4 regions of the Cobetia sp. cqz5-12 genome follow, and region 1 is predicted to be linked to each of the others. Evidence: predicted binding sites of a transcription regulator. Region 1 holds the regulator's gene; each other region holds the start of a gene.
The links. Region 1 encodes sigma-54, which starts transcription at its own class of promoters, with help from an activator protein. Its sites were predicted from a motif close to TGGCACNNNNNTTGCTNT; they were not measured.
Positions count from the first base shown of each region.

Region 2: a site for sigma-54 is predicted at 2,832-2,849, ahead of F8A90_RS05430 (amino acid ABC transporter substrate-binding protein). Genes of this name have one in related genera too.
Region 3: a site for sigma-54 is predicted at 1,519-1,536, ahead of glnA (glutamate--ammonia ligase). Genes of this name have one in related genera too.
Region 4: a site for sigma-54 is predicted at 5,727-5,744, ahead of F8A90_RS16950 (NCS1 family nucleobase:cation symporter-1). Genes of this name have one in related genera too.

Region 1 covers NZ_CP044522.1:800,715-807,904, reverse strand. Annotated here, with positions in the region: gene lptA (lipopolysaccharide transport periplasmic protein LptA) at 1-392, shown strand, start outside; gene lptB (LPS export ABC transporter ATP-binding protein) at 396-1,133, shown strand; gene F8A90_RS03415 (RNA polymerase factor sigma-54) at 1,368-2,816, shown strand; gene hpf (ribosome hibernation-promoting factor, HPF/YfiA family) at 3,471-3,779, shown strand; gene F8A90_RS03405 (PTS sugar transporter subunit IIA) at 3,789-4,259, shown strand; gene rapZ (RNase adapter RapZ) at 4,397-5,392, shown strand; gene F8A90_RS03395 (HPr family phosphocarrier protein) at 5,379-5,648, shown strand; gene mgtE (magnesium transporter) at 5,992-7,190, shown strand, end outside.
Region 2 covers NZ_CP044522.1:1,272,002-1,279,191, forward strand. Annotated here, with positions in the region: gene F8A90_RS05420 (ATP-dependent zinc protease family protein) at 126-635, opposite strand; gene F8A90_RS05425 (DUF3549 family protein) at 1,071-2,195, opposite strand; gene F8A90_RS05430 (amino acid ABC transporter substrate-binding protein) at 2,973-3,707, shown strand; gene F8A90_RS05435 (amino acid ABC transporter permease) at 3,855-4,529, shown strand; gene F8A90_RS05440 (amino acid ABC transporter ATP-binding protein) at 4,526-5,290, shown strand; gene F8A90_RS05445 (late competence development ComFB family protein) at 5,482-5,748, opposite strand; gene F8A90_RS05450 (cation:proton antiporter domain-containing protein) at 5,895-7,190, opposite strand, start outside.
Region 3 covers NZ_CP044522.1:4,093,853-4,101,042, reverse strand. Annotated here, with positions in the region: gene typA (translational GTPase TypA) at 1-1,028, opposite strand, end outside; gene glnA (glutamate--ammonia ligase) at 1,671-3,077, shown strand; gene F8A90_RS17035 (DUF4124 domain-containing protein) at 3,529-4,221, shown strand; gene glnL (nitrogen regulation protein NR(II)) at 4,485-5,579, shown strand; gene ntrC (nitrogen regulation protein NR(I)) at 5,576-6,985, shown strand; gene F8A90_RS17020 (deoxyguanosinetriphosphate triphosphohydrolase) at 7,130-7,190, shown strand, end outside.
Region 4 covers NZ_CP044522.1:4,074,910-4,082,099, reverse strand. Annotated here, with positions in the region: gene tkt (transketolase) at 1-766, opposite strand, end outside; gene metK (methionine adenosyltransferase) at 1,275-2,495, shown strand; gene F8A90_RS16965 (M48 metallopeptidase family protein) at 2,672-3,175, shown strand; gene F8A90_RS16960 (cation:proton antiporter) at 3,329-4,600, shown strand; gene F8A90_RS16955 (aspartate/glutamate racemase family protein) at 4,700-5,440, opposite strand; gene F8A90_RS16950 (NCS1 family nucleobase:cation symporter-1) at 5,814-7,190, shown strand, end outside.

The sequences.
Region 1 (7,190 bases):
CCACTTACACCGGTCAGGTGGAGATGCGCCAGGGCAGCATGAAACTCGATGCCAGCCGCGTCGATATCAGCCGCGCCGGTAGCGGTGAGATCTCGCTGGTCAAGGCCACCGGCAAGCGTGCCTACCTGGAACAGCAACCCGCGCCCGACGAGAAGCTGGTCAAGGGCTGGGCCGACACCATCCGCTACCATGCACTGGAGCGTCGCGTGGAGCTGGTCGGCAATGCGCGGCTCGAAAAAGGCGATGACACCTTCGAAGGCGGCTACGTGGAGTACTTCCTCGACAAGCGCCAGGTGAACGCCAACAACAGCAAGACGGCACAGCAGACCGAAGGCGGTCGCGTGCACATGACTCTGACGCCGCGTGGCGCCAATGCCAGCAAGGAAAACTGAGTCATGACTGCTACTCCGCGTACGCTGAGCGCTCGCCATCTGGCCAAGGCCTACAAGGGCCGCAAGGTGGTCAAGGACATCTCGCTGGAGATCCGCCAGGGCGACATCGTCGGCCTGCTGGGCCCCAACGGCGCCGGCAAGACGACCTCGTTCTACATGATCGTCGGGCTGGTGCGCGCCGATGCCGGCAACGTCTCCATCGATGACAAGGACCTCTCCGCTGCCGCCATGCATCAGCGTGCACGCGCCGGCATCGGCTATCTGCCGCAGGAGGCATCGATCTTCCGCAAGCTGTCGGTGGCCGACAACATCATGGCGATTCTGGAGACCCGCAAGGACCTGGATCGCAATGGCCGCAAGGCACGCCTTGAAGAGTTGCTCGAGGAATTCAGCATCACGCACATCCGCGCCAGCGCCGGCATGAGCCTGTCCGGCGGGGAGCGTCGACGGGTCGAGATCGCCCGGGCACTGGCCACCGAGCCGGACTTCGTGCTGCTCGATGAGCCCTTTGCCGGCGTCGACCCCATCTCGGTGGGCGAGATCAAGAGCATCGTGCGCCAACTGCGCGATCGTGGCATCGGCGTGCTGATCACCGACCACAACGTGCGCGAGACACTCGATATCTGCGATACCGCCTATATCGTCGGCGATGGCCAGATCATCGCCCACGGTGACGCAGACTCCATCCTGGCCAACCAGCAGGTGCGCGACGTCTACCTGGGCCACGAGTTCAAGCTCTAGGGTCAGCAGATACGCTGAGCCCCACCGGAGGCGAAAGCTTCAAAAGCCGCTGCGTGATTTTATCGCGTAGCGGCTTTTTCATGTCTGACATCAGACGCATGCATGACGTCCATACCACCTTGGTGGAAACATGGCATGCAAGTTGCTTGAATATTCACGGCAACCACTTGTCAGTGCCCCGAGTCACGGTATAGCGTAGTAAGCACGTTCCTTTGCCGTGAATTGACTGACTCCATGAAACCCACCCTGCAACTCCGCCTCGGCACCTCGCTGACCATGACGCCGCAGCTTCAGCAAGCGATCCAGCTGCTGCAGCTGTCGACGCTCGACCTGCGTCAGGAGATTCAGCAAGCCCTCGAGTCCAACCCCATGTTGGAGCTCGACGAGGACTACGAGTCGCTGGATGTCGTCGAGACACAGGATTCGAGCGAGATCTCCACTGCCGACTCCTCGAGCGAGATTCCCGAGGAATACCCCCTCGACAGTGACTGGTCGGACCTCTACCAGGACCACGCCGGTAGCCTGACCAGCTCCGGCAGTGGCAGCGGGAGCGAAGAAGGGCCGGACTTCGATCGCAATACCAGTGTCGAGAGCCTGCAGGACCACCTGCGCTGGCAGCTGGCAATGACCGACCTCGATGGTCGTGAACGCCAGATGGCGGAGAGCCTGATCGATGCCGTCGACGGAGCAGGCTATCTGAGCCTGTCACTCGACGAGCTGGTCGATGGCCTGCGCGGCCAGGGTCTACCCGGCCTCAAGGCCTCCGAGCTCGAGCAGGTATTGTTGCGTCTGCAGCAGTTCGACCCGACCGGCGTCTTCGCCCGTGATCTGCGCGAGTGCCTGCTGCTGCAACTGGCACTGTTGCCGGATGACCTGCCGCTGCTGGCGCAGGCGCGACGCCTGGTACGTCAATTCCTCGAGGCACTGGGCAACGATGACCGCAAGCTGCTAAAGCGCCGCCTGAGCCTTGACGATGACGAGCTGGATCACGTCATCCGCCTGGTGCGCGCGCTCGACCCGCGTCCGGCATCCGCCTGGGGCGAGCCCGCCAGCGATTACGTGATCCCTGATCTGCTGGTGCGTCATACCCGCCACGGCTGGCAGGTCGAGCTCAACCCGGAAGCGCTGCCCAAGCTGCGCATCCAGCCGGAATACGCCGCGCTGATCAAGCGTGCCGACAAGTCCGCCGACAACACCTTCCTCAAGGACAACCTGCAGGAAGCGCGCTGGCTGATGAAGAGCCTGTCATCGCGCAATGACACCCTGCTCAAGGTCGGCCGCGAGATCATGGCGCGCCAGATCGACTTCCTCGAGCAAGGCGAGGAAGGCATGAAGCCGCTGATTCTGGCCAACATCGCCGAAGTGGTCGAGATGCACGAGTCGACCATCTCGCGGGTCACGACCCAGAAGTATATCCACACCCCGCGCGGCGTCTTCGAGCTCAAGTTCTTCTTCTCGAGCCAGGTCGGTGGCAGTGGCAGTGGCGACGCCCACTCAAGCACCGCCATTCGTGCCCGTATCCGCAAGCTGATCGCGGAAGAGCCGGCCCGCAAACCTCTCTCCGACTCTCGACTGGTCGATCTGCTCGCCAGCGATGGCATCGAGGTCGCACGCCGTACCGTGGCCAAGTATCGCGAGGCGATGGGCATCCCGTCCTCCAGCGAGCGCAAGCGTCTGGCCTGACGCGACACCTGCGGCTGCCATGCCCTCACCTCTACAGTGGCAGCCGCCGCCAACTTCAAGTGCTGGATCTTCCGCTCGCCAGCTTATGACTTCGCGGGTATCAGGCGCCTGTCGCGCGCCCTGTCACCCCGTCAACCGCTCGTCAATGCCCCATCATGGCCAATGACGGAGCACAGGATGATGGCAAAAATCTGCCGCTCCGGTAGTGCCATTCTACGTCAATCGCATGTTTTTAAAGTCACTTTTGCGCCTATTGCACGTGGATGACACTTGGTGACCTCTCCGACAGGCTGCTTGCTCCACGCAATCGAAGCGCCTGAAAGGCGACGTACATGCAGGGATTGGCGACGAAAACGCGCCTTCTTGCGCGTCTTTCACGCACCACCCATCAGACGCTCCCTTGAAGTCCACTCCGTTACCCCTCACTGAGTTGAAGACAAGCACTGAGCCACGATGCAGCGCAGCGTTGATCTTTGCGCAAAGCTTGGGCATTGTCGGTACAGACGCTCACGACATCTGACGCCACTGGCAAGGGTGCGAAAACATCACCAGACGGTGGCCGTCAAGCCTGTTGCAGAGCGTCCGATCAGGGTTTGCTCGTAGTCAAAAAGGGTTACAATTGAATGGCAACCCGCTGGATAAAGGAGCGTGTCCATGCAAGTGAATATCACCGGGCATCATGTGGAACTTACCGATCCTCTCCGCGATTACGTCAACGAGAAGCTCGCTCGCCTCGAACGGCATTACGACAACATCACCAATGTTCAGGTGACACTGTCGATCGAGAAGGAGCGCCAGCAGGCTGCCTGCACCTTGCACGCGGCAGGCGCTGACCTCCACGCCCTGGCAGAAGACCCCAACATGTACGCTGCCATCGACGCGCTCGCCGACAAGCTGGATCGCCAGCTGGTCAAACACAAGGAAAAGTCCCAGGCTCGCTCTCAGGGCACCGGGACCCGTTGACCTTCAGCCATGACACTTGATCAGATCCTTCCCCCCGAGCGCACGCTCTACGGCGTCCCCGGGGGGAGCAAGAAGCGGGTGCTTGAATTCTTCAGCACCTTCATCGCACAGAACATTCCCAGCCTGGATAGTCAGGAAGTCTTCTCGCGCCTGATCGGGCGCGAGAGACTGGGGTCGACCGGCATTGGCCACGGTGTGGCCGTGCCCCATGCACGCAGCCCGCATTGCAAGACGCCAATCGCTGCGTTTCTGAAGCTCGGTGAACCCATCGACTTCGATGCCATCGACGGAGAACCCATCGATCTGCTGTTCGTGCTGCTGGTACCTGAGGAAGCGGATGAGACCCATCTGACGCTGCTCGGGCAGGTCGCGGAATTGCTCAATTCCCCGACCAATCGCTCGGCTCTGCGCCAGGCAGACAGCCAGCGTGCACTCTTTGAGGCATTGACCCAAGCCATCGCCGAATTACCGGCGCGCTGAATGACAGGCCCGGACATCGTCCGGGCTTTCGTCTTGCTGGCCTTCCATCGGCCGACGTACAGCGCACTGATAGCGGGCAGCCTTCTGCCCCACCCCTGCATTCTTTCGACGTTGACCTCGCCCTTGGAGAGCACTTCATGAAGATCGTGATCATCAGCGGCCGCTCCGGCTCCGGGAAGTCCATCGCGCTCCAGGCGCTGGAAGATATTGGCTACTATGCCATCGACAATCTGCCCGGCATGCTGCTGGCACCACTGGTCGATCAGCTCGAAAAGGACAGCCCGGCGCGCCGGCGCATCGCGGTCTCCATCGATGCCCGCAACCTGCCGGAAGCCTTGACCCGCTTCCCCGAATTGCTCGACAGCGTCCGCCAGAGCGGCATGGACGTCCAGGTCGTCTACCTGACCACCGATTCACGAGTGCTGCTGGAACGCTACTCGGCGACCCGTCGTCGTCACCCTCTGACGCGCGACAACGACCACACCCTGGCCGAGGCCATCGAGATCGAGCAGAAGACGCTCGCTCCCATTCGCCAGAAGGCCGATCTGGTCATTGACTCGACCAACCTGAGCGTGCACGACCTGCGCTCGCGTATCACCGAACAGGTCGCCCAGCACAGCTCCCGCCACCTGACGCTGACCTTTGAATCCTTCGGCTTCAAGCATGGCGTACCGACCGACGCCGACATGGTGTTCGATGCCCGCTGCCTGCCCAACCCGTACTGGGACATCAACCTGCGCGGCGATACCGGTCGCGATGACAGCGTGGCGGAATTCCTGCAGCGCTACCCCACCGTCCAGGCGATGCATGACGATATCGCCGGCTGGCTGGAACGCTGGTTGCCCGCCTATCAGGACAGCAATCGCAGCTACCTGACGGTATCCGTGGGTTGTACCGGCGGCCAGCATCGCAGCGTCTACCTGTGCGAACAGCTGGCGAGCTATTTTGCCGAGCGCCTGCCTGAGGTGCGTCTGCGTCACCGCGAGCTGGGCATTCATACCGCGCTGAGCAACGCGGGTGAGGCAAGTGACGGCGAGACGGCCGAGCCAAGCCATGTATCTGCCAGCGCACAGGACAGTCAGAAGAGCGATCAACAAAAGCGTCAGCAGGAGCACCGCGATGGCCTCTCGTGAGCTGATATTGACCAACCGTCGCGGTCTGCATGCCCGCGCAGCCACCAAGCTGGTCAATTGCTGTGCGCCCTATTCCGCGACGGTGATGGTCAGCCATGGCGAGCGACGCGCCAATGCGGCCAATGTGATGGCATTGCTGATGCTGGCCGCGCCCTGCGGCACCACGCTGCTGATCGATATCGAGGGCGAACAGGCCGATGAGGCGATGCTGGCCATCGAAGCGCTGTTCGAGGCGCGCTTCGAGGAAGACGAGTAACCGCCACTGACAGGGCTGTGCATTGTGATCAGCTCCTCGGGCTCTCGCCTCTTTCGCTCTTTGCACTCCACCTTCCTTTCGGTCAGCCCCCCCCCTTTGGCATCCCCCTGGGCGACAGCCATCACTGCTTGCACGGGCTTCTCGCGACTATTCTTGTATCCGTCCTCACACCTATCCCTGCACCGATCCTTGCGCCTGACAGCCAGACAACGCTGCTTTTGCGCCAGTGACGGGACGTGAATTGTCCTTTTGATAAGAAACACTGTTTTCTTTTGTCGACGCGCCCCCCTGGGCCAATGGTAGAATCAGTGCTGACCTTCATGTCGACAGGGGAAGCCGACAGATGAGCAAGACGTCTCGTAAACTCAAGCCAAGACTTGATCGCCTGTCACAGGCGCTGGAAAGCGGCGAGCTGGAACAGGCAAGACGCATGCTCAATCGCGGCCTCGCGCCAGTGGACGTGGCGCACTTGCTGGAATCCTCGCCCCCCAAGGAACGTAATCTGCTCTGGGAGCTGGTCGATGCCGAGCTGCAGGGCGATGTCCTTCAATACCTTGGCGAAGACATCCAGACCGACTTCCTCAAGGACATGGACGCCGTTGACGTTCTCGCCGCCACCGAGAATCTGGAACCGGATGATGTCGCCGACATTCTGCAGCGCCTGCCGAATGCAGTGATCCTCGAAGTCCTCGACTCCATGGAGACGCAGGAACGCCTGCGCGTCGAAACGGTACTGTCCTTCCCGGAGGACACCGCCGGCGGCCTGATGAACACGGACACCATCACCATTCGTCCGGACATCACCCTGGATGTGGTGCTGCGCTACATTCGCCGTCACGAGCGCCTGCCCGACTCCACCGATACCCTGCTGGTCGTCTCACGTCGCGACGAATTCATCGGTGCCCTGCCCATCAATCGCCTGCTGGTCTCGGACCCCGGCGTCACGGTGCGCGAAGTGATGGACACTGACAGCGTGGTGATTCCGGCGCTGATGCCGGAAACCGAAGTCGCCTCGCTGTTCGAGAAGCACGATCTGATCTCGGCGCCCGTGGTCGGCGGCGATGGCAACCTGCTGGGCCGTATCACCATCGATGACGTGGTTGACGTCATCCGTGGCGACGCCGAGCACCAGGTGATGTCGATGGCGGGGATGGATGAGGACGAAGACACCTTCTCTCCCGTGATGCGAACCTCATGGCGCCGCGCCGTCTGGCTCGGAATCAACCTGCTGACCGCCTTCATGGCCTCCGCCGTGATCGGCATGTTCGAAGGCACCATCCAGAAGATCACCGCACTGGCCGTGCTGATGCCTATCGTCGCCAGCATGGGCGGCATCGCAGGCTCTCAGGCACTCACTGTCCTGATTCGTGGTATCGCGCTGGGGCACGTCAAGAGTGGCAACGTGCGCTGGCTACTCAAGCGCGAAGTCATCGTCGCGGGACTCAACGGCCTGTTATGGGCCGTGGTGGTGGCAGGCATCGCCATCGTGTGGTTCGGGGATGTCCAGCTGGGGGCCATCATCGGCGCCGCGATCATGATCAA
Region 2 (7,190 bases), 470 kb from region 1:
AGGAGGCGTGGTGTTCGCCGGTGAGGCCTTTACTGTCTTGAGGCGTCACGCGATGCAGATGGCACCGGCGCCAGCGTCTTGAGGCGAGATGCCGAAGCATGCCGCCGCGCGCACGCCTGATGCCGTCAGGGTTCGCCGTGCAGATAGGCAGCGCCCGGTGCGACCAGCAGGCGACGCAGGGCACGGCGCCCCAGCAGAATGGGGTGACGCATCTGGGAGCGGTCCACCAGCGTCATGTCGATATCGTAGTCGAGCCCGGCCAGCTTCATGCGCGAGCGGATCGCGTAGCGCCACTCGGCCTGACCATTGGATGAGCGCACGCGGCGGCGATCATGCACCGGCGTCTCGATCGTATGCGGTGGGGAGTCGCTACCGCCAGTCCGGGTGATGAAGCGAACCCACAGGTCATCGTGCTGCTCAAAGACCTCGATGCTCTCGGCATGCAGCGCACTGGAATGCGCACCGGTGTCGATCTTGGCATTGAGGTGCAGCTTGAGCTCCGGCAGCTCGATCAACTCACGCCGACCCACCACGCCACGCGGGCGGAAGCCCAGCAGGTCATGATTCAGTGTCTTGAGATCGAGGGGCGGTGCCTTGTCGATGTGATGACGCGAAGTGTTCTTGTGATGCGACATGTTTCTTCCTGAATCAGAGGGCGTGAGCGAAGCGGGCAGCAGCTCACGGCATGAAGACACCGGGCAGGCGCGGCACAGGATAATGTGCGTTGCCTGCCTGGCGGGGTAAGGGCCAGGCGGGCGCGCAGCATAGTCACTTAACGTACTGACAGCAATCCTTGCTGAAGCCTCTTTTTTCGCGTCACGAATCCGGGGGTGACGGCGACGCTGACAGCGTCCGGCAAAACCGCCCCGGGCATGCGGTCCTGGCCATCGCTGCCAGCCGCCTCGCTTGAGGGCGCTGGCGCGTGAGACATCGTGCAGGTGGCGCTTCGCAGTGCACTCTGTTCACCTCTGCCGATCAGCCCCGATGCCGTCACTTGACCAAGGGCTCCATCAAGTGTCGTGGGTTATGCGCATGATCTCAAGCACTGTCACCTGCGGGCATGCCCGACGTCAATGACGCGGGGCCGGATTGGCGGTATCGGCCTTGCGGGTCAGGGCGGCAAGCGCCTGCCCCAGCGGGCTGTCCGCGCTTGCGTTGCGCAGTGTCATCAGTACCGGCAGACGCAGACGCGGAATCAGGGCGAGGTCGCGGGCCAGCGCGGCGAAGTTGGCCTGCGGACAGCTGGCCAGGCGGGTCAGGAAGGCCGGCAGACGTTCGGCATCTTCCAGGTGGGCGTAGCCGCGTGCGGCGATCGCGACCAGCACGTCGACATTGACGGCCTGGTCGTCGGCCAGCAAGGCATCGATCCACTCCGCCGCCGCAGGCCGTGGGCTGGCACCGGCGGCCCGCAGGCAGGCGCACAGCGTTTCCAGGTCCCCCAGGTCACGTGCGGCCTGGCCACGCGCGATCAGGGCGGAGAGCAGCTCGGTCTCGTATTCTTCCGTCAGTGAGGCAGCCAGCTGGGCATGGGCGGGCGGTGCCTGCTCCAGACACAGCGCGATGGCGCGCAGCGGCGTATCCGGCAGGTCAGCCAGGCGCTGCACGAAGGCCGCGGCAAGCTCGCTGGACAACTCGCCGCGCCGTGTCAGCACGTCGGCGATGCCCTGCAGGCCCAGTGACGGCCAGTCATCCAGCGGTAGCTGGGCGGTGAGATACTGCTCGGCGAGCTCGTAATACTGGCTGGCAGGGCGGTCGCAATCGAGGCTGGCGCGGGCGTGCAGCATGGCGCGCAGGCTGTCGTCCGGCGTGAAGGCCAGCGGGTTGTCCTGCATCAGGTTGTCGATCTTGCCGGCCTCGGCCTGCTGAAGTTCAGGGCGACCGACGGTCAGCGCCGTCTGACCCAATGTCGTGATCAGGCGTTCGAGGAAGGCGTCGCGTTGTGCGGGGGAGAGACGGCCTTCTTCATCCAGCGGCAGGGCCAGAAACCACACCAGCGGATCGTCGAGCCCGGCCGGGCGGAACACGCATGCCAGGCGTGCCTGGCCCTTGAAGGGCTGCTCCCACGGCTGCTGTTCGGTCTCGAAGGCTTCCAGTTGCTCAAGGCTGAGTGGGGCCAGGGTGCGCCCCAGGTGATAGAGGTGCAGCTCGGCGCCGGTGCGTGTGAAGAAGTTGCTCAAGGAAGAGAGAGGAGTCATGAGGCTCACCACGGCTGTGTCTGTGCCACGTCCTGGCTGGACGTGGCACAGAGCGGAAAAAAGTCTTGTCGAGCATCTTTGCCAGGCGTGGCATGTGTCGTCGAGCGACAGCTGCCGGCGCGTGACATGTGCCTGAGCATGTCTGGAATGGCAGCGACTTTAGCGATTCACCGGCTGTCATGCCACCCGCTGGCGTGTGATGGTGGCCAGAGGGAAGAGGGCGACCTGTTCCTATTATGGCCGCTCTTTCGGCCCGTGATGACTTGACAGATGACGCGGCACCTCAAGCCCCGCTGAGCGTCTTGCAGGTTGATGATTTTTTGATCAATTTTCGTCATCCCACGGCTGACGCGGCTTGCAGCGTGACCGAGACGGGTTATCCACAGCATCGTCCACGGATGGCGTGAATAACTGTCATCCACTTGTCGTCAGACTGACATCCAACGCAGCAGGTAGCCCATACGGCGTCACTGGCCCGTCGAGACAGGCATGCTAGAATCGCGCTCATTGACACGATTACTGTCTTATTCCTTATGGTTATGTACTTAAGGGATGAAATGATTGGGAATGCGGGGCAGTCCCGTTATCCTATACAACCAAATCACATATAAAAGGCTGTGCTTATACCTGTTCTGTTGGCATGACATCCGCGATCAGCCGAATGTCAGCGACCGTCCAGCGCCAATGGCTCAGTCTTGCGATCCATGAGGAATCCCGATGCGCCAATCACGTTCGCTCGCAGCTGTCTTCTCTTCCACCGCTCTCAAGGGCGCCGTGATGGCTGCCGCGCTGGGTGCGACTACCCTGGGCAGCCTGGCGGCACAGGCTGATACCCTCAAGGTCGGCATGTCGGGCGGCTACTTCCCGTTCACCTTCGTCAAGCAGGACAAGCTGCAGGGCTTTGAAGTGGATGTGCTCAACGCCGTCGGCGAGATCACCGGCGACGACATCGAATTCGTGACCATGAGCTTCTCCGGCCTGATCGGCTCGCTGGAAGCCGGCCGCATCGACACCGTGGCCAACCAGATCACCATCACCGATGCGCGCAAGGCCAAGTTCGCCTTCACCCAGCCTTACGTCTATGACGGGGCTCAGGTGGTCAAGCGTCGCGGCAATGACGAGATCACCGGCGTCGAGTCCCTCAAGGGCCACAGCGTGGCGGTCAACCTGGGCTCCAACTACGAAGCGCTGATGAAAGAGCTGCCCTACGCCGACCAGATCGACATCAAGACCTATGAGTCCAACATCGAGCAGGACACCGCCCTGGGCCGTGTCGATGCCTTCGTGATGGACCGCGTCAGTGCAAGCCAGGTGATCCAGAAGACGCCGCTGCCGCTGGAACTGGCTGGCAAGCCGTTCTCGCGCCTGGAGAACGCGCTGCCGTTCCGCAAGGATGCCGAAGGTGAGGCCAAACGTGACGAGGTGGATGCCGCGCTGACCGAGCTCAAGGAAAATGGCCGCCTGGCCGAGATTTCCAACAAGTGGTTCGGCAACGACATCACCACGCCTTGAACATTGCCCGCTGCGCCCTGATACAAGGGCGCATGCAAGGATGTCATGTGCAAACGGGGTGACGGCTTGACCGTCGCCCCGTTGTCGTCATGTCGACGGGTGTCTTTCCAGACCCTCAGCCAAGCCCCCAGCCTGTCCGGATAACGAATGGATACTCTCAATATCGATTACATGCTTGGCCTGTTGCCGGTCATGCTCAAATACCTGCCACTGACACTCAAGATGGCCTGTATCGGCATGGTGGCCGCGCTGGTGCTGGCCTCGCTGTTGGCGGTAGTGCGGGTGCTCAAGGTGCCGGTGTTGAATGCGCTGACCATCGTGTTCATCTCCTTCTTCCGTGGCACGCCGCTGCTGGTGCAGTTGTTCCTGTTCTATTACGGCCTGCCGCAGGTGATGGCGTTCCTGACCCAGATCGATGGCGTCACCGCGACGATTCTCGGCCTGACGCTGCACTTCTCGGCCTACATGGCCGAATCCATCCGTGCCGCCATCGTCGGGGTCGATCGCAGCCAGACCGAAGCGGCGCTCTCCATCGGCATGACCAATGTCCAGCTGATGCGGCGCATCGTGCTGCCTCAGGCGGCCCGCGTGGCGGCCCCCACGCTGATGAACTACTTCGTGGACATGATCAAGTCCACGTCGCTGGCCTTCACGCTGGGGGTGACCGAACTGATGGGCGCGACTCAGAAGGAAGCGGCCAGCAGCTTCCTGTACTTTGAATCCTTCATCATGGTGGCCATCGTCTACTGGGTGATGGTGGAAGGGCTGTCCTTCGTGCAGCGCTGGATGGAGAAACGTCTCAACAAGGCCTATCAGCGATGATTGCAGTCAGAAACCTGGTCAAGACATTCGGCGGGCAGGCCGTACTCGATGGCATCACCCTGGAAGTGAAGCAGGGTGAAATCATTGTCGTCATCGGCCCGTCGGGCACCGGCAAGTCCACGCTGCTGCGCTGCATCAACTTCCTCGAGCAGCCCGATGGTGGCGAGATCCAGATCGGCGAGCGCAAGGTCGAGGCCACGCGCGCCAGCCGTCACGACATTCTCGGTCTGCGTCGCAGCAGTGCCTTCGTGTTCCAGAACTATGCGCTGTTCGCCAACAAGACGGCGCTTGAGAACATTGCCGAGGGCCTGATCGTCGTCAACGGCTGGCCCAAGGCCAAGGCGCACCAGCGGGCGCGCGAGATTCTCGAGCGTATCGGCATGAGCGAGAAGGCGGACGCCTTCCCGGCGGCTCTCTCCGGTGGTCAGCAGCAGCGGATCGGCATCGGGCGCGCCATGGCGGCCCAGGCCGAGGTGATCCTGTTCGATGAGCCGACCTCGGCACTGGACCCGGAGTGGGTCGATGAGGTGCTGGAGCTGATGAAGCAGCTGGCGGTCGAGCGCCAGACCATGATCGTGGTCACCCACGAGATGCAGTTCGCGCGGGAAGTCGCGGATCGCGTCATCTTCATGGAAGGCGGGCGGATCGTCGAGCAGGGGCCGCCGAGCCAGCTGTTCAGCGCGCCGAAGGATGACCGCACGCGCGCCTTCCTGCGCAAGGTGCTGGATGAAGTGCCGCCGCAGTGCGCCGAGGGCATCTGATACTGCTCGCTTGAGGTAATGACCCACAGGTCGCGCGAGGTAGTGCCTCGGGCTGTACCTGCGACAGACACAACGGCCACCGCGAGAGCTATCGCGGTGGCCGTTGTCATTTCTCTGGCGGTGATCATTGATCCGCGTTTGGTGTTGCAGGACGCGTTTCAGGGCGACGCGTCATGGGCCGCAACGCGTGACTAGCCGTGACGGGGCATCGAGCGCACCTTGTCGAAGGCTTCCTGGAGTGCCATCGAGACGCGCTCTTCCAGCAGCTCCTGTTCGGCGGGCGCCATGTAGAACGCCATGTCGACGTCGTGGCGAATATAGCGGGGCGCCAGCTGATTGAGCGCGATGCAGGCCACGTCTTCGCGGCTGTCGACATCCATTGAGTGGCTATCGGGATGCAAGCGCAGCTGGTCGAGCACCAGCTGCTCCATGTAGTTGTGTACGCCTGCGCTATCCATGTGTACTGCCTCCTTGTGATAAGTGCTATCTCCCATGCAGGGCCGTGCCCCCTGGCATGTCGATCCCTTCAGTGTGCTCATCAGCATGTTCATCCGAGCTGACTCTCTGTGACGCTCTCCCTTCTGAACGCCAGTGGCCGATGGCCTCAGCCGGTCAGCAGGCGGGTTTCCGCCTCTTCAATATGATCAGCCAGTCCTGATAATACCAGTGTATCGCCACACGCCAGCGTCAGGTCGCCGGTGGGGTCTTCCAGGTTCTCGCCACTGGCGCGTACCACGCGTGAGACAAGAATGCCGCACACTTCCGGCAGTGCGATGTCGTCCAGTCGTCGGCCACAGGCCCAGGCATCGGCGGTTAGCGTCAGCGGATGTCGCCGCAGCAGCGGGTTGCCGCGTTTGTCGGTCAACTGGGACTGCTGACCATGGAAATAGCCATGCAGCATGCTGTAGCGCGCCTCACGCGCATTCTGGATCGAACGCGCCACGCGGCGAAAGGGCACCTCGAGATTGACCAGCACATGCGAGACCAGCATCAGCGAGCCCTCGAGCACCTCGGGAATCACTTCGGTGGCCCCGGCGGCCTTGTAGGTCTCGAGGTCCGCGTCATCCTGGGTGCGCACCAGCACCTTGAGGTTCTCGAGTTCCAGCGGCTGGATGGCGCGTAATATGGCCAATGCGTGCGAGAGCTGATTGACGGTGATCACCACCTGCCGGGCACGTTCGATGCCGAGGGCGCGCAGGATTTCCAGACGCTGCGCATCACCGAACACCACCGGCTCGCCGGCGCTGGCGGCCTCGTGGACGCGGATGGGGTCGGCATCGATGGCGATCCACTCGAGTTTCTCCTGAGTGAGAAATCGCCCCACCGTCTGGCCGACACGCCCGAAGCCACACACGATGACATGGCCACTGAGCGGGGCGGTGGCGGCGCTCAGCTCCGCGGTGGTGTGCGGGTTCTCCTGGGTGGGCGTGGTGGAGCGGCACAGGCGGCGCGTCAGCTGCTGGTTGTGGCGAATCAGGCTCGGCGTGACCACCAGCGAGCCGATGATGATCGCCACCACCAGGCCCACGGTCTCGTTGTCCATCAGGCGTTGCTGACTGGCCAGCGCCAGCAGCGCGAAGCCGAATTCGCCGCCCTGGGACAGCACCAGGCCAGTGCGCAGCGCGCTGTCCAGCGGGCGGCCGGAGAGGCGTGCCAGTCCGGTGATCAGCAGTGCCTTGGTCGCCAGCAGGCAGGTCACGCCGATGACGACCCAGTACCACTGCGCCAGCAACACCTGCGGGTCGAGCAACATGCCCACCGAGACGAAGAACAGCCCCAGCAGGATGTCGCGGAAGGGCCGGATATCGGCCTCGATCTGATGACGGAAATGGCTCTCGCCGAGCATCATCCCGGCCAGGAAGGCACCCAGCGCCATCGACAGATGCAGGCTGTGGGTCAG
Region 3 (7,190 bases), 920 kb from region 1:
ACGTTGTGGATCAGTTCCTGGTCCAGACGCTCACGGATGTTGCGGCTGGTGACGAACTTGCCGTCCTGACCGGCGAACGGAGAGTCATTGACCTGGAAGGTCATGGAGACGGTCGGCTCATCGACGGTCAGCGGCGGCAGCGCCTCGACAGTGGCGGTGTCGCAGATGGTGTCGGAGATCGCGAGGTTCTCGATACCGGTGATGCAGACGATGTCGCCGGCAGTCGCCTTGTCGGTCTGCACGCGGTCCAGACCCATGTGAGTCATGACCTGGCCGATCTTGCCCTTACGGACAGCGCCTTCCTTGGTGATGATGGAAACCTGCTGACCCGGGCTGACAGCGCCACGCTTGATGCGACCCAGACCGATGACGCCGACGTAGCTGTTGTAGTCCAGTGCGGAGATCTGCATCTGGAACGGGCCGTCCAGCTCGACCTTCGGCGGCTCGACGATGTCGACGATGGACTGGAACATCGGGTCCATGGTGTCTTTCAGGTCTTCCGGATCCATACCGGCAATGCCGTTGAGGGCAGAGCAGTAGATGATCGGGAAGTCGAGCTGCTCGTCAGTCGCGCCCAGGTTGTCGAACAGATCGAAGATCTGGTCAACGACCCAGTCAGGACGAGAGCCCGGACGGTCGATCTTGTTGACGACGACGATCGGCTTCAGGCCCTGGGCGAATGCCTTCTGGGTCACGAAGCGAGTCTGCGGCATCGGGCCATCGACGGCATCGACCAGCAGCAGCACGGAATCGACCATGGACATCACGCGCTCGACTTCGCCACCGAAGTCAGCGTGCCCGGGGGTGTCCACGATGTTGATGTGGTAATCGTTCCACTGGATCGCGGTGTTCTTCGCGAGGATGGTGATGCCGCGCTCTTTTTCCTGGTCGTTGGAATCCATGATGCGTTCCTGACCCTCGGCCTTGCGGTCCAGGGTGCCGGACTGACTCAGGAGCTTGTCGACCAGGGTAGTTTTACCGTGGTCAACGTGGGCGATGATGGCTATGTTGCGAAGTTTCTCGATCACGACGGGAACCTGTGCGGAAAATGGGCGCTCGCGTACCGGGCGCTTGTGATTTGGGGCGCATTATAGGGGGCATGGCATGCCTCCTGCCAGCATCGTGCATTCACGAGGCGAGTCAGCGAGTGCCTTCAACTGGCCTGAAGTGCCCAAATGATTGTCTCTCAAGTCTTTTCCGCCTCCTTGTCGCGGACGAAAAAAACTTGTGGATTGAGGCAAACGCGAGGAGGAAAGGAAGAAATGACCGCAATGTGATGCTGACGTGATCATCGAGTGGGAGTGGAGAAATACCGCGCGTTCAGCATTTTGCACCAATGTAGAGCAATGGCGTTTTTTGGTGCACTCAAATGATGAATCTGCACTGCGCGACAAGAATTTTTGCACCTTGTCGGCTCATCTTTGGTCGGTTTTTTGCGCTTGATGCATGAAGATGGTGATGTTTTTTTTCAACATATTCATGAGCTTACTGAAATGGCCGATGAGGCGTGCGCCATTCTGGCACGCTCGCTGCATTGTTAGAGCATCCTGTCTGATGGCTGGCATAACGACGCCGACCATGAGAGAAAAGGCTTACAAAATAGAGCAATAACCCCAGACAACGCTGACACCAACTGTAACCAGAGCCGCCGGCTCCATCGGAGAATTACCATGGCTGAGAAGACACTTGCCCTGATTGAAGAACACGAAGTCAAGTGGGTTGATCTGCGCTTCACCGACACCAAGGGCAAGGAGCAGCACGTCTCCATCCCGGCGCGTTCAGTGGATGAGGAATTCTTCGAGAACGGCCAGATGTTCGATGGTTCCTCCATCGAAGGTTGGAAGGGCATCAACGAATCCGACATGATCCTGATGCCGGACGACGGTACTGCCTTCCTCGACCCGTTCACCGAAGACACCACCCTGGTGCTGCGCTGCGACGTCATCGAGCCGGCCACCATGCAGGGCTATGAGCGCGACCCGCGCTCCGTCGCCAAGCGCGCCGAGGAATACCTGAAGTCCACCGGTCTGGGCGACACCGCCTTCTTCGGCCCGGAGCCGGAATTCTTCATCTTCGATGAAGTGCACTGGAAGAACGAGATGAACGGTTCCATGTTCAAGATCTCTTCCGAAGAAGGTGCCTGGGCGACCGATTCCACGCCGGAAGGCGGCAACCTGGGTCACCGTCCGCGTCTGAAGGGCGGCTACTTCCCGGTCCCGCCGATCGACAGCTTCCACGATATCCGTGCTGCCATGTGCAACACCCTGGAAGCCATCGGTCAGGAAGTCGAAGTTCACCACCACGAAGTGGCGAACGCCGGCCAGAACGAGATCGGTGTCAAGTTCAACACCCTGGTCAAGAAGGCCGATGAGGTTCAGGAACTCAAGTACGTGATCCACAACGTGGCTCACGCCTACGGCAAGTCCGCGACCTTCATGCCCAAGCCGCTGGTCGGTGACAACGGTTCCGGCATGCACGTTCACCAGTCCTTCTGGAAGGATGGCGACAACCAGTTCGCCGGTGACGAGTACGCGGGTCTGTCCGAAATGGCCCTCTACTACATTGGCGGCATCATCAAGCACGCTCGTGCCCTGAACGCCTTCACCAATGCGTCCACCAACTCCTACAAGCGTCTGGTGCCGGGCTTCGAAGCGCCGGTCATGCTGGCCTACTCTGCCCGCAACCGTTCCGCTTCCATCCGTATCCCGTACACCGCCAGCCCGAAAGGCAAGCGTGTCGAGGCGCGTTTCCCGGATCCGACGGCCAACCCGTACCTGGCGTTCTCCGCGATGCTGATGGCCGGTATCGACGGTATCAAGAACAAGATCCACCCGGGCGACGCGATGGACAAGAACCTCTACGACCTGCCGGCCGAGGAAGCCAAGTCCATCCCGACCGTGGCCGAGAGCCTCGAACAGGCCCTGACCGCACTGGACGGCGATCGTGAGTTCCTGACCCAGGGTGGCGTCTTCACCGACGACATGATCGATGCCTACCTCGAGCTGAAGGGCGAAGACGTCCAGCGCCTGCGCATGGCGACTCACCCGCTCGAATTCGACATGTATTACAGCGTCTAAGTACAGCAGCGTCCAAGCGCTGCAGAGGTTGAGGCAGCCATTCGCTAGCCACGTCATCTGACGGAGGTGCCTTCCAGGTGAAGGCAAGCCCACGACGATGACGACAGCAGGGCCATACCGACAGGTGTGGCCCTGTTTTTCGTTGTGGCCCTGTTTTTCAATATGGCCCTGTTTCGTTCTATCTCAGTGCTCTGATCCTTTGCTCTGCCCCTGATCCTTTTCCCTGAGATCGGCCATGCTGCTGACAGATATGCAGGGCGCGGTGGTAGCCTTGCGTGACAGTCAATGCACACAGGCATCTTGTCGAAGGCCCCAAATGCTGGCATCAACGCGGTAAGCTTTGTAACTTGTTAGCCTTGTCTTCAGGCAGCAGGACGCCTGCCGATAGACCCAACCCGCTGGAGCTGCCTGCGGCTTCTGGCCTCCCATGACTCTCTTCAGGAATCTTCGGATGTGGCCCTTCGTATCCTCCTTGCGCGTCGCGAACCCCGCGACTGACTCGCGTGTACTGCCAGCAGCGCGCCCCGAGCCACTGCAGTGCCTGTTGCTGGCAGCGACGCTGATGCTGTCGAGCCTGTCGTTCGATATTCAGGCGGCCCAGGTCTATCGTCACGTCGATGCCAACGGCAACGTGGTCTTCAGTGATCAGCCTGCGGGCGGCAGCAAGGTGCAGCTGACGCCGCTCAGCGTGGTGCCGTCGACGGAATCCCTGCCGCCGCGGCGCAGCACGCCGTCGCGCGTGAGTACTGCCTCATCCAGCGAGAGCACCCGCACCCGGGCACCTGCGGTGGATGTGGCCTTCCGTGGCTATACCACCTTCACCATCCAGAGCCCGTCCAACGAGGAAACGCTGCAGACCGGGCAGGCGGGCAATCTGGCGGTACGCCTGGGGATCGAGCCCAAGCTGCGCCCGGAAGACAAGGTGCGCGTGACCGTGGACGGCGCGCCGTCTCAATCCGCCATGCACAGCACTGTCTTCATGGTGCCGGCGCTGGAGCGTGGCAAGCATGTCATCCAGGCGGAGTTGCTGGATTCCACCGGTCGCGTACGCCAGACCAGTGAGCCGAAGGTGGTCTATGTGCAGCGCGCCAGCGTCAATCTGCCTCGCAACCCCAACAATCCTGCCAATGCAGGCGGAGGCTAGCAGCGTAAGGGCGGCCTGCGTTCTTCGTGCGTTTCTCCTTCGCTGACAGGCCGCCTTCGGGCGGCTTTTTCGTGTCTGGGCCAGTCGATATCGGGCCATCTGGTGGCGGAATGAGGCAACGCGAGCTCGAGCACGATTTTTCGTCTGCACCATTTTGGTGCCAATATGAGGGGCCAGAAATGGTTGCACAGCATCGGACGCCGTGTTCTCGGTGCCTGCACCAGACTGGCGCGGTTATTGCAGAACAGGGAGACGTATTGCAGATGGCGAACAAACCCATGCATCAACGACTGCTCGAACACCTGAACACTGCCGTGGTGGTGCTGGACTCACAGCTGCAGATGGTCTGGATGAATCCCGCCGCGGAGACGCTGCTGGCGGTGAGTCTGGTGCGCGTGAAGGGCAGTACGCCCGACAACATGACCGGGCTGGATGACACCCTGATCAATGTGCTGCGCAAGGCGCTGGAGGAACAGCACCCCTACACCCAGCGTGAGGCCGAGATCATCAACGCGGCCAATGAAGCGCTGACGGTGGATTTCACCGCGACGCCCATCAGCGCCAATGAACTGCTGGTCGAGATAGAGCCGCGTGACCGCCTGATGCAGATCTCGCGCGAAGAAGCGCTGATCGCCCGCCAGGAGGCGGTCAAGGTGCTGACGCGTGGTCTCGCGCATGAGGTCAAGAATCCGCTTGGCGGCATTCGTGGCGCCGCCCAGCTGCTCGAACGTGACCTGCCCGAACCGCAGATGGTGGAGTTCACGCGCATCATCATCGAGGAGGTGGACCGTCTGCGTGATCTGGTCGATCGCATGCTCGGGCCGAACCGGCCGCCGCTGCAGGCGCCGGTCAATGTGCATGCGGTGACCGAGCGGGTGCGGGCCTTGCTGCAGGCGGAAGGCAGCGCCATCACCTTGAGCGCTGACTATGACCCGAGCCTGCCGGAGGTGATCGGCGACGAAGGCCAGCTGATCCAGGCGGTGCTCAACATCGCGCGCAACGCCACCCAGGCCCTCAATGAGCAGCCACAGCCCGATTCACCGCAGCCCGATGCCGCCCCCTACGAGATCACGCTGCGGACCCGTGCTCGTCGTCAGTTCACGCTGGGCCACGAGCGCCACCGGCTGGTCTGCGAGCTGGCGATCATCGACAACGGTCCCGGCATTCCGGAGAGCCTGCGCGAGACGCTGTTCTACCCGATGGTCTCGGGGCGCGCCGAAGGCTCAGGGCTCGGGCTGTCGATCGCCCAGGGCATCCTGCACCAGCATCAGGGGCTGATCGAGTGTGACTCGCGCCCCGGCCATACCGAATTCCGATTACTCATTCCGCTAGCCGGCACTTCTGGAGATCACACATGAGCGAGACTGCCCGCGTCTGTATCGTCGATGACGACCGTGCCATTCGCTGGGTGCTGGAGCGCGCTCTGGCACAACCCGACCTCGAGGTGGAAACCTTCGAGCGGGCCGATCAGGCCGAAGCCAGCATCATGCGTCAGTGCCCGGATGTCCTGATCACCGATATCCGCATGCCCGGAACCGATGGCCTCGATCTGATGGCGCGCGTGCGCGAGAAGTACCCGGACCTGCCCGTCATCGTGATGACGGCGCACTCCGACCTCGACAGCGCCGTGGCCTCCTATCAGGGTGGCGCCTTCGAATATCTGCCCAAGCCGTTCGATGTCGATGAGGCGCTGGCGCTGGTACGGCGCGCCGTGGCACATGCCCGTGAGTCCAAGGCGCCCGCCGCCGTGCCGGAAGGGCTGACCAAGGAAATCATCGGCGAAGCGCCGGCGATGCAGGAAGTCTTTCGCGCCATCGGCCGCCTGTCTCAGTCGCATATCACCGTCTTGATCAACGGTGAGTCCGGTACCGGCAAGGAGCGTGTGGCCCAGGCGCTGCATCAGCACTCGCCACGTGCCGCCAAGCCGTTCATCGCGCTCAACATGGCCGCGATTCCCAAGGACCTGATGGAATCGGAGCTGTTCGGCCACGAGAAGGGCGCCTTCACCGGCGCCACGGCGCTGCGCCGCGGGCGCTTCGAGCAGGCCGATGGCGGCACGCTGTTCCTCGATGAGATCGGTGACATGCCCGCCGAGACCCAGACCCGTCTGCTGCGCGTACTGGCCGATGGCGAGTTCTATCGTGTCGGTGGCATCACGCCGGTCAAGGTCGACGTGCGCATCATCGCCGCGACGCACCAGCACCTGGAAAAGCTGGTCGAGGATGGGCGTTTCCGTGAGGATCTCTTCCACCGCCTCAACGTGATTCGCGTGCACCTACCGCGCCTGTCGGAGCGTCGCGAAGACATTCCGCGCCTGATGAGCCACTTCCTGGGCGAGGCCGCGCGTGAACTGTCGACCGAGCCAAAGGTGCTGACGGAGGCCGCGGAGAAACACCTGACGCGCTTCGACTGGCCGGGCAACGTGCGCCAGCTCGAGAACACCTGTCGCTGGCTGACGGTGATGGCCTCGGGACGTGAAGTGATGATCGAGGACCTGCCGCCGGAGCTGCGCGATGCCAGCGGCACCGAGGCGGCCTCCGGCGATTGGCGTGGTGCCTTCCGCGAGTGGGCGGACCGCGCACTCGCCGCCGGCCACACCCATCTGCTGGAAGAGGCGGTGCCCGATTTCGAGCGCATCCTGATCGAGACGGCCCTCAAGCATACCGGTGGTCGCAAGGGTGAAGCCGCCGAGCTGCTGGGCTGGGGGCGCAACACCTTGACCCGCAAGCTCAAGGTGCTGCTGCCGGCGCTGGCCGAGGACTGAGGACCGAGGACTGAGGACAGCCTGAGCGGTCTGGAGAGAAAGAGAGCAGGGTGCCACAATCCCTGTTCTCTTTTTTTATGCGCGTCATTCACCTGTTATCTGCTCGCCGGCGCCAGTACACGGCGCCTGCCAAGGAGTTGCCTGATGTCATCGATGAGCTGGGAGCGACTGCTGGAACCGAGTCGCCTGCATGACGCACCGGGCA
Region 4 (7,190 bases), 930 kb from region 1:
CTTCCTTGTTCGGGGAGCCGAAGCCGATCACGGTCTTGCAGATGATCAGGCTCGGCTTGTCGTCGTGGCTCTTGGCCAGCGCGATGGCGGCGTTGATCTCTTCCGGCTTGTGGCCGTCGACGTTGGAGACGACGTGCCAGCCGTAGGACTCGAAACGCTTGGCGGTGTCATCGGTGAACCAGCCCTCGACTTCGCCATCGATGGAGATGCCGTTGTCGTCATACAGGGCGATCAGCTTGCCCAGACCCAGGGTACCGGCCAGCGAGCCGACCTCGTGGGAGATGCCTTCCATCAGGCAGCCATCGCCCAGGAAGCACCAGGTGGTGTGGTCGACGACGGTGTGACCCGGACGGTTGAACTGCGCCGCCAGTGTCTTCTCGGCGATCGCCATGCCCACGGCATTGGCCAGACCCTGGCCCAGCGGGCCGGTGGTGGTCTCGATGCCCGGCGCATAACCGTATTCCGGGTGACCGGCGGTCTTGGAATGCAGCTGGCGGAAGTTCTGCAGATCTTCAAGGCTCAGCTGATAGCCCGTGAGGTGCAGCAGGGAGTAGAGCAGCATGGAGCCGTGGCCGTTGGACAGCACGAAGCGGTCGCGATCGGCCCAGTTCGGGTTGGCCGGGTTGTGCTTGAGGTGGTCGTTCCAGAGCACTTCAGCGATGTCGGCCATGCCCATGGGGGCGCCGGGGTGGCCGGACTTGGCCTTCTGAACGGCGTCCATGGAAAGTGCACGGATGGCGTTGGCCAGGTCAAAACGGGAAGGCATGCAGTAGCTCCTCGCCTGCGGGCGTCAAGAGTGGGGCAATGAATCACGGCGTGCTGCGCCGGACGCCCAGTGCATCCCGAGAACCAGGGCATGCTGCTGCCTGGGTCTCCTTCAGGACTGTGCGCCTGAAACAGTGCGCCGGAAAGGACAGTGCGTCGCGTGAACCTTGTACGCGCGGACTCGCGTCCGAGCGTGATCTCCGGGCGGGTATTGTCACCGAGATGACAGGGCGCGGCAAATCGCATCCGGGATGTGCGCTCGTCCAAAGGTGGCAACGGCTTATTACCCTGTGTGCAGCGCTTGTCGCAAAAAGGTCTCGATTGGACGGCCCCACGGGCCCCAATACGCTAGGAACTCACATAAGTGGCGTGTAAACTCGCCCCCCCGAGGTTCAACCGCCCGTGTTGAGCTTCATCGTGCGCCGCAAGCGTGTTTCTACTCGGTCGTCAACGCAGTCTGCCGTCAGTGGCCGAATCATCCCCGCATCCGAAAAGAGGGTCGAGGACCAATGAGCGAATACTCACTCTTCACATCCGAGTCCGTGTCCGAAGGGCATCCGGACAAGATTGCCGACCAGATTTCCGACGCCGTGCTCGATGCCATCATCGCGCGCGACAAGCAGGCACGCGTTGCGTGCGAAACGCTCGTCAAGACAGGCGTTGCCATCGTGGCCGGTGAGATCTCCACCAGCGCGTGGGTGGATCTCGAGGAGCTGGTACGTCGTGTCATCACCGATATCGGCTATACCTCTTCCGACGTCGGCTTCGACGGCGAGACCTGTGGTGTCCTGAACCTGATCGGCAAGCAGAGCGTCGATATCGCCCAGGGCGTCGATCGCACCAAGCCGGAAGATCAGGGTGCGGGCGACCAGGGCCTGATGTTCGGCTACGCCACCAACGAGACCGATTCCTTCATGCCGGCGCCGATCCACTACGCTCACCGTCTGGTGGAGCGTCAGGCGGAACTGCGCAAGAACGGCATGCTGCCGTGGCTGCGTCCGGATGCGAAGAGCCAGGTCACCTTCCGCTACGACGAAGCCGGCAAGCCGGTCGCCGTCGAAGCCGTCGTGCTGTCCACCCAGCATGACCCGGAAGTGTCCCAGGAAGACCTGCGCGCGATGGTCAAGCGCGAGATCATCGAGCAGGTGCTGCCGGCCGAGTGGCTGTCCGAGACCACCGAATACCACATCAACCCGACCGGCAACTTCGTCATCGGTGGCCCGGTGGGTGACTGTGGTCTGACGGGTCGCAAGATCATCGTCGACACCTACGGCGGCATGGCCCGTCACGGTGGTGGTGCCTTCTCCGGCAAGGACCCGTCCAAGGTCGACCGCAGCGCCGCCTATGCCGGTCGCTACGTGGCCAAGAACGTCGTCGCCAGCGGCCTGGCCGACAAGTGCGAGATCCAGGTCTCCTACGCCATCGGTGTCGCCGAGCCGACCTCCGTCTCGATCAACACCTTCGGCACCGGCAAGATCAGCGATGCCAAGATCGTCGAGCTGGTGCGCGAGCACTTCGACCTGCGTCCGTACGCCATCACCACCATGCTGGACCTGGCGCACCCGATGTATCAGCTGACCGCTGCCTACGGCCACTTCGGTCGTGAGCCGTTCGAGCACAGCTACAGCTGGACCGACGTGACCGGCGAGCAGAAGACTGAAACCTTCACCGCCTTCCCGTGGGAAAAGACCGATCGTGCCGCTGGCCTCAAGGCTGCCGCTGGCCTGTAAATCCGCCAGTTCGACAGGCCTGGCAGGTGGCGGATGTCTCGCCCCTCGCCGCCCGGTGTCATGACAAGAAAACCCGCCTCGGCGGGTTTTCTTGTCTCTGGTGAAGCGTGAGCAGTGCGAGCCCGACTGACACCTAGGCCTGACCCTTTGCCGGACAGCAACAGGAGAGAGGCCCAGTGGCTGATCTACGCTATCTCAAGGGCTACGGCTCCGAGATTCAACAGCAGGCGAGTGAGCTGCTGGAATCCGGCAAGACGGCAGCCTTCTTTCTCGGCAAGTATCCCGAGCCTCATCAGCTGCAGGGCGCGCGGGCGCTGCATGACTACACCATGGCCCTGAAGAATCGGTATCTGCGTAGCTCGGCGCCGATCAGCAAGGTGATCTACGACGACCGGATTCACGTCATCGATAACGCCCTGGGGCTGCACACTTTCGTGTCGCGGGTGCAGGGCAACAAGCTCAAGGCCAAGCATGAGATTCGCATCTCATCGCTGTTCCGGCGCCTGCCGGAGCCACTGCTCAACATGATCGTGGTCCATGAGCTGGCGCATCTGCGCGAGAAGGCCCACGACAAGGCGTTCTACCGGCTCTGCTGTCACATGCAGCCGGAGTATCATCAACGTGAGTTCGAGCTGCGTCTCTATCTCTGCCACCGTGAACGCCACGGCGATCTCTGGTAGCCGCGCTCCGCTCTGGTAGCCATGAGCCGCTCTGGACAGTCACGCTCAGTTCAGACAGCCACGCGGCCGCTCACGACACAGAAGAACCGGAAAGAATGACAAGGACGTCATGCCATCAGGGGTATCGGCGCCACTGCAAAGGACCGTTTTCGGATGCTCAATCTCGCTGCACTGTTCATCACCATCACTGCCGTGTGCATGTGGTTCAATCATCGCGTCCTGCGTCTGCCGCCGACCATCGGCGTGATGGCCATCGGCCTGGTGCTGTCGCTGGGCGTGATCGGGCTCGATCACTTCGCGGTGACCACCGTCGTGGCCGATACCGCGGAAGACTGGCTGGGGCGCATCAACTTCAACAGCCTGCTGATGGACGGCATGCTGTCCTTCCTGCTGTTCGCCGGCGCGCTGCACGTGGATCTCTCGCGTCTGAAGGCCTATCGGCGCTCCATCGGCCTGCTGGCCACGCTGGGCGTGCTGATCTCGACGCTGGTGATCGGCTCCGCCGCCTGGTGGCTGTTCCAGTGGGCCGGCATCGAGGTGCCCTATCTGTATTGCCTGGTGTTCGGTGCGCTGATCTCGCCCACCGACCCGATCGCCGTGCTCGGCATCATGCGCAGCGCCGGCGCGCCTGCCGACATGGAGATCCGCATCGTCGGCGAGTCTCTGTTCAATGATGGCGTGGCGGTGGTGCTGTTCACCGCGCTGCTGAGCGCGGCCTCGGCCGGCAGCGGTGAGGTCGAGCTCGGCCACATGGGGCTCCTGTTCCTCGAGGAAGCCGGCGGCGGCATTCTGCTCGGGCTGGCACTGGGGGCGCTGGTCTATCAGCTGATGCGCAGTATCGACCAGTATCAGGTCGAGGTGATGCTGAGCTTGGCGCTGGTGCTGGGCGGCTACGCGCTGGCCTCGGCGCTGCACGTCTCGGGGCCCATCGCGATGGTGGTGGCGGGGCTGATCATCGGCAACATGGCGCGTGATGGCGCCATGTCCGACAACACCCGCCGCTATCTGGACGGCTTCTGGGAACTGGTCGACGAGATTCTCAACGCGGTGTTGTTCGTGCTGATCGGTCTCGAGCTGGTGCTGATGCCGATCACCCTGACCTCGATCGGCATCGCCCTGGCGCTGGTGGCGGTCATCCTGCTCTCGCGTCTGGCGCTGATCGGCCTGCCGCTGAGCCTCTTGCGGCGCTGGTATACCTTCCGTGCCGGTACCACACGCGTGCTCACCTGGGGTGGCCTGCGCGGCGGCATCTCGGTGGCGCTGGCGCTGGCGATTCCCGAGGGTGACTTCCGCGAGCCGCTGGTGGTCACCACCTACATCATCGTGCTGTTCTCGATCCTCGTGCAGGGGTTGAGCATCGGCAAGCTGGTGACGGCAGTGGTCGGTGATCGCCGTCATTCGCAGGAGTCGAACGACCAGCATTGAGTCAGGGCCTGCCAAGAGAAACGCCCCCTCACTGACAGCGGTGAGGGGGCGTTTTCGTTGCTGTCGCGAGAGGCAAGCCAAGGGCATCGCAATGGCAGGTCAAAGGGCGGCCAGCCCCCGGGCAAAGACGCCGCTGAGCGGCTTGGCCTCGCCGCCCGGTGCCGCGCGGGTGACGGCGGGCTGGCGCATCAATGTCAGCAGCAGGTCCCGTCCCGCAAGCAGCGGGTCGACCACCGGCAGACCGATATCCCGAGCGATGGCGTCGCGCAGCGGGCCCATCGCGGCGCAGCCCAGCACGATGCTGCCGGCACCGCTGGCCTTGGCCTGCTCACAGCTCTCAAGCAGCGCCTGCGGGGGAGTGCGCGCCTCTGAAAGCGCCAGTACCGGGACGTCACAGGCCAGCAGGGCCTTGCACAGCGGACGCATCGCATAGCGCTCCAGCAGCTGCTCGGACATCGGCAGCGTGCTGGTCATGCTGGTGACGATGGCAAAGGAGGGAGCCGCCAGCGTGGCCATGTGCATGGCGGCCTGGGCGATGCCGATCACCGGGACGGGGCTCAACTCACGTGCAGCCTCCAGGCCGGGGTCACCGAAGCAGGCCAGCAGATAGCCATCGGCGGGGGGCGTGTCCAGCAGGCCCTCACGATCACGGGCGATCAGATTCAGCAGCGCGACCACCGCCATGGCTTCCTCGACGGCCGTCTCGATGCTGGGAGCGCCATGCTCGGCGGTCAGTACCTCGAGCCGGACGTCATCCGCGAGCTGTCGTTGCAGCGAGTGCGCCATCTGCTGGCTCATCGTCTGGCTGGTGTTGGGATTGATGACCTTGAGGCGCAACATGGCGCGTGTCTCCTGTGATGGGCTCGGCTGGCAGGGTTGGGTGAGACGTTCGAGCAGAGTGGACAATACGCGAGCAGCATCCGTGCCAGTCCAGTGATACCCACTGCCGCAACGTTGGTTTCATCGTCAGTGCACTTCTGTGGTGCATATGGCTAATACAGCGGAAGTTGATGGTGCCCGATGTCTCAGGAGTCGCCACGCACATGACGTTGCTGGCAGGGACGTCATGCGGAGAGGGCCTTGAAGAAAACGCTGGAAGATTGAAAATCCGCAACAAGTGTTTCACTGGCACGCTTGTTGATAAGGGGAGGGCATGGCGAGGCATGACGCCTCGTGACTGGCCGATGGCCCACAAGCCCCTCTGGAGACAACAATGACACCCCAGACTCCCCCTGATCTGAGCAACGCGAGCAAGCGGCTCATCAACGAGGACCTCGCCCCCTGCGAGCAGAACTGGAACTGGTACAACATCTTCTCGTTCTGGATGTCCGATGTGCACAGTGTCGGTGGCTACGTCTTCGCCGCCAGCCTGTTCACTCTGGGGCTGGCCAGCTGGCAGATTCTTGTCTCGATGCTGGTCGGCATTCTGGTGGTGCAGGTGTTCGCCAATCTGATCTCGCGGCCCAGCCAGCAGACGGGGGTGCCCTTCCCGGTAGTATGCCGTCAGTCCTTCGGCATCTATGGCGCCAATATCCCGGCGATCATCCGCGGGCTGATCGCGGTGGTGTGGTACGGCATCCAGACGTATCTGGCGGCGCATGCCCTGATGCTGGTGCTGCTGCGCTACGTGCCGTCACTGGAAGGGTTGACCGAGACCCAGTTGTTCGGGCTCTCGCAGCTGGGCTGGTACTGCTTCCTGTTCATGTGGGTGCTGCAGGCACTGGTGTTCTGGTGGGGCATGAATGCGGTGCGCCGCTTCATCGATTTCGCCGGGCCAGCGGTCTATGTGGTGATGTTCGCGCTGGCGGGCTGGATCGTCTGGCAGGCCGGCTGGGACAACATCAGCTTCACCCTGGGCAGCAAGACGCTCTCGGGCAGCGACGCCCTGTGGCAGATGGTGATCGCCGCGGCTCTGGTGGCGGGCTACTTCGCCGGGCCGACGCTCAACTTCGGAGACTTCTCGCGCTACTGCGCTACTCCCGGTGATGTAAAGCGCGGCAATTTCTGGGGCCTGCCGGTCAACTTCCTGCTGTTTGCCGTCATCACCGTGGTGGTGGTGTCCGGCACCCAGCCCATCTTCGGCGAGATGCTGCATGACCCGATGGAGACCGTCGCCCGCATCGACAATGGCGTCGCGGCAGCGCTGGGTATCCTGACCCTGGTGCTGGCGACCATCGGTATCAACATCGTGGCCAACTTCGTGTCACCGGCGTTCGACTTCTCCAATGTGGCCCCGTCCCGCATCAGCTGGCGCATGGGCGGCATGCTGGCCGCCGTCGGCTCCATCTTCATCACGCCGTGGAATCTGTTCAACAATCCGGAAATCATCCAGTACACCGTGGGCATTCTCGCCGCGGCCATCGGCCCGGTGTATGGCGTGATCCTGTTCGATCACTATCTGGTCAACAAGGGCGGCATCAACACCCGAGCGTTGTTCACCGACAGCGCGCAGGGCGAATATTTCTTCGAGAAGGGCGTCAATGTCGCGGCGGTCAAGGCGCTGCTGGCCTCCTCGGCGGTGACGCTGGTCATCAGCTTCCTGCCGCTGGGTGACATCACCCACTTCACGCTATTCATCGGCGGCCTGATG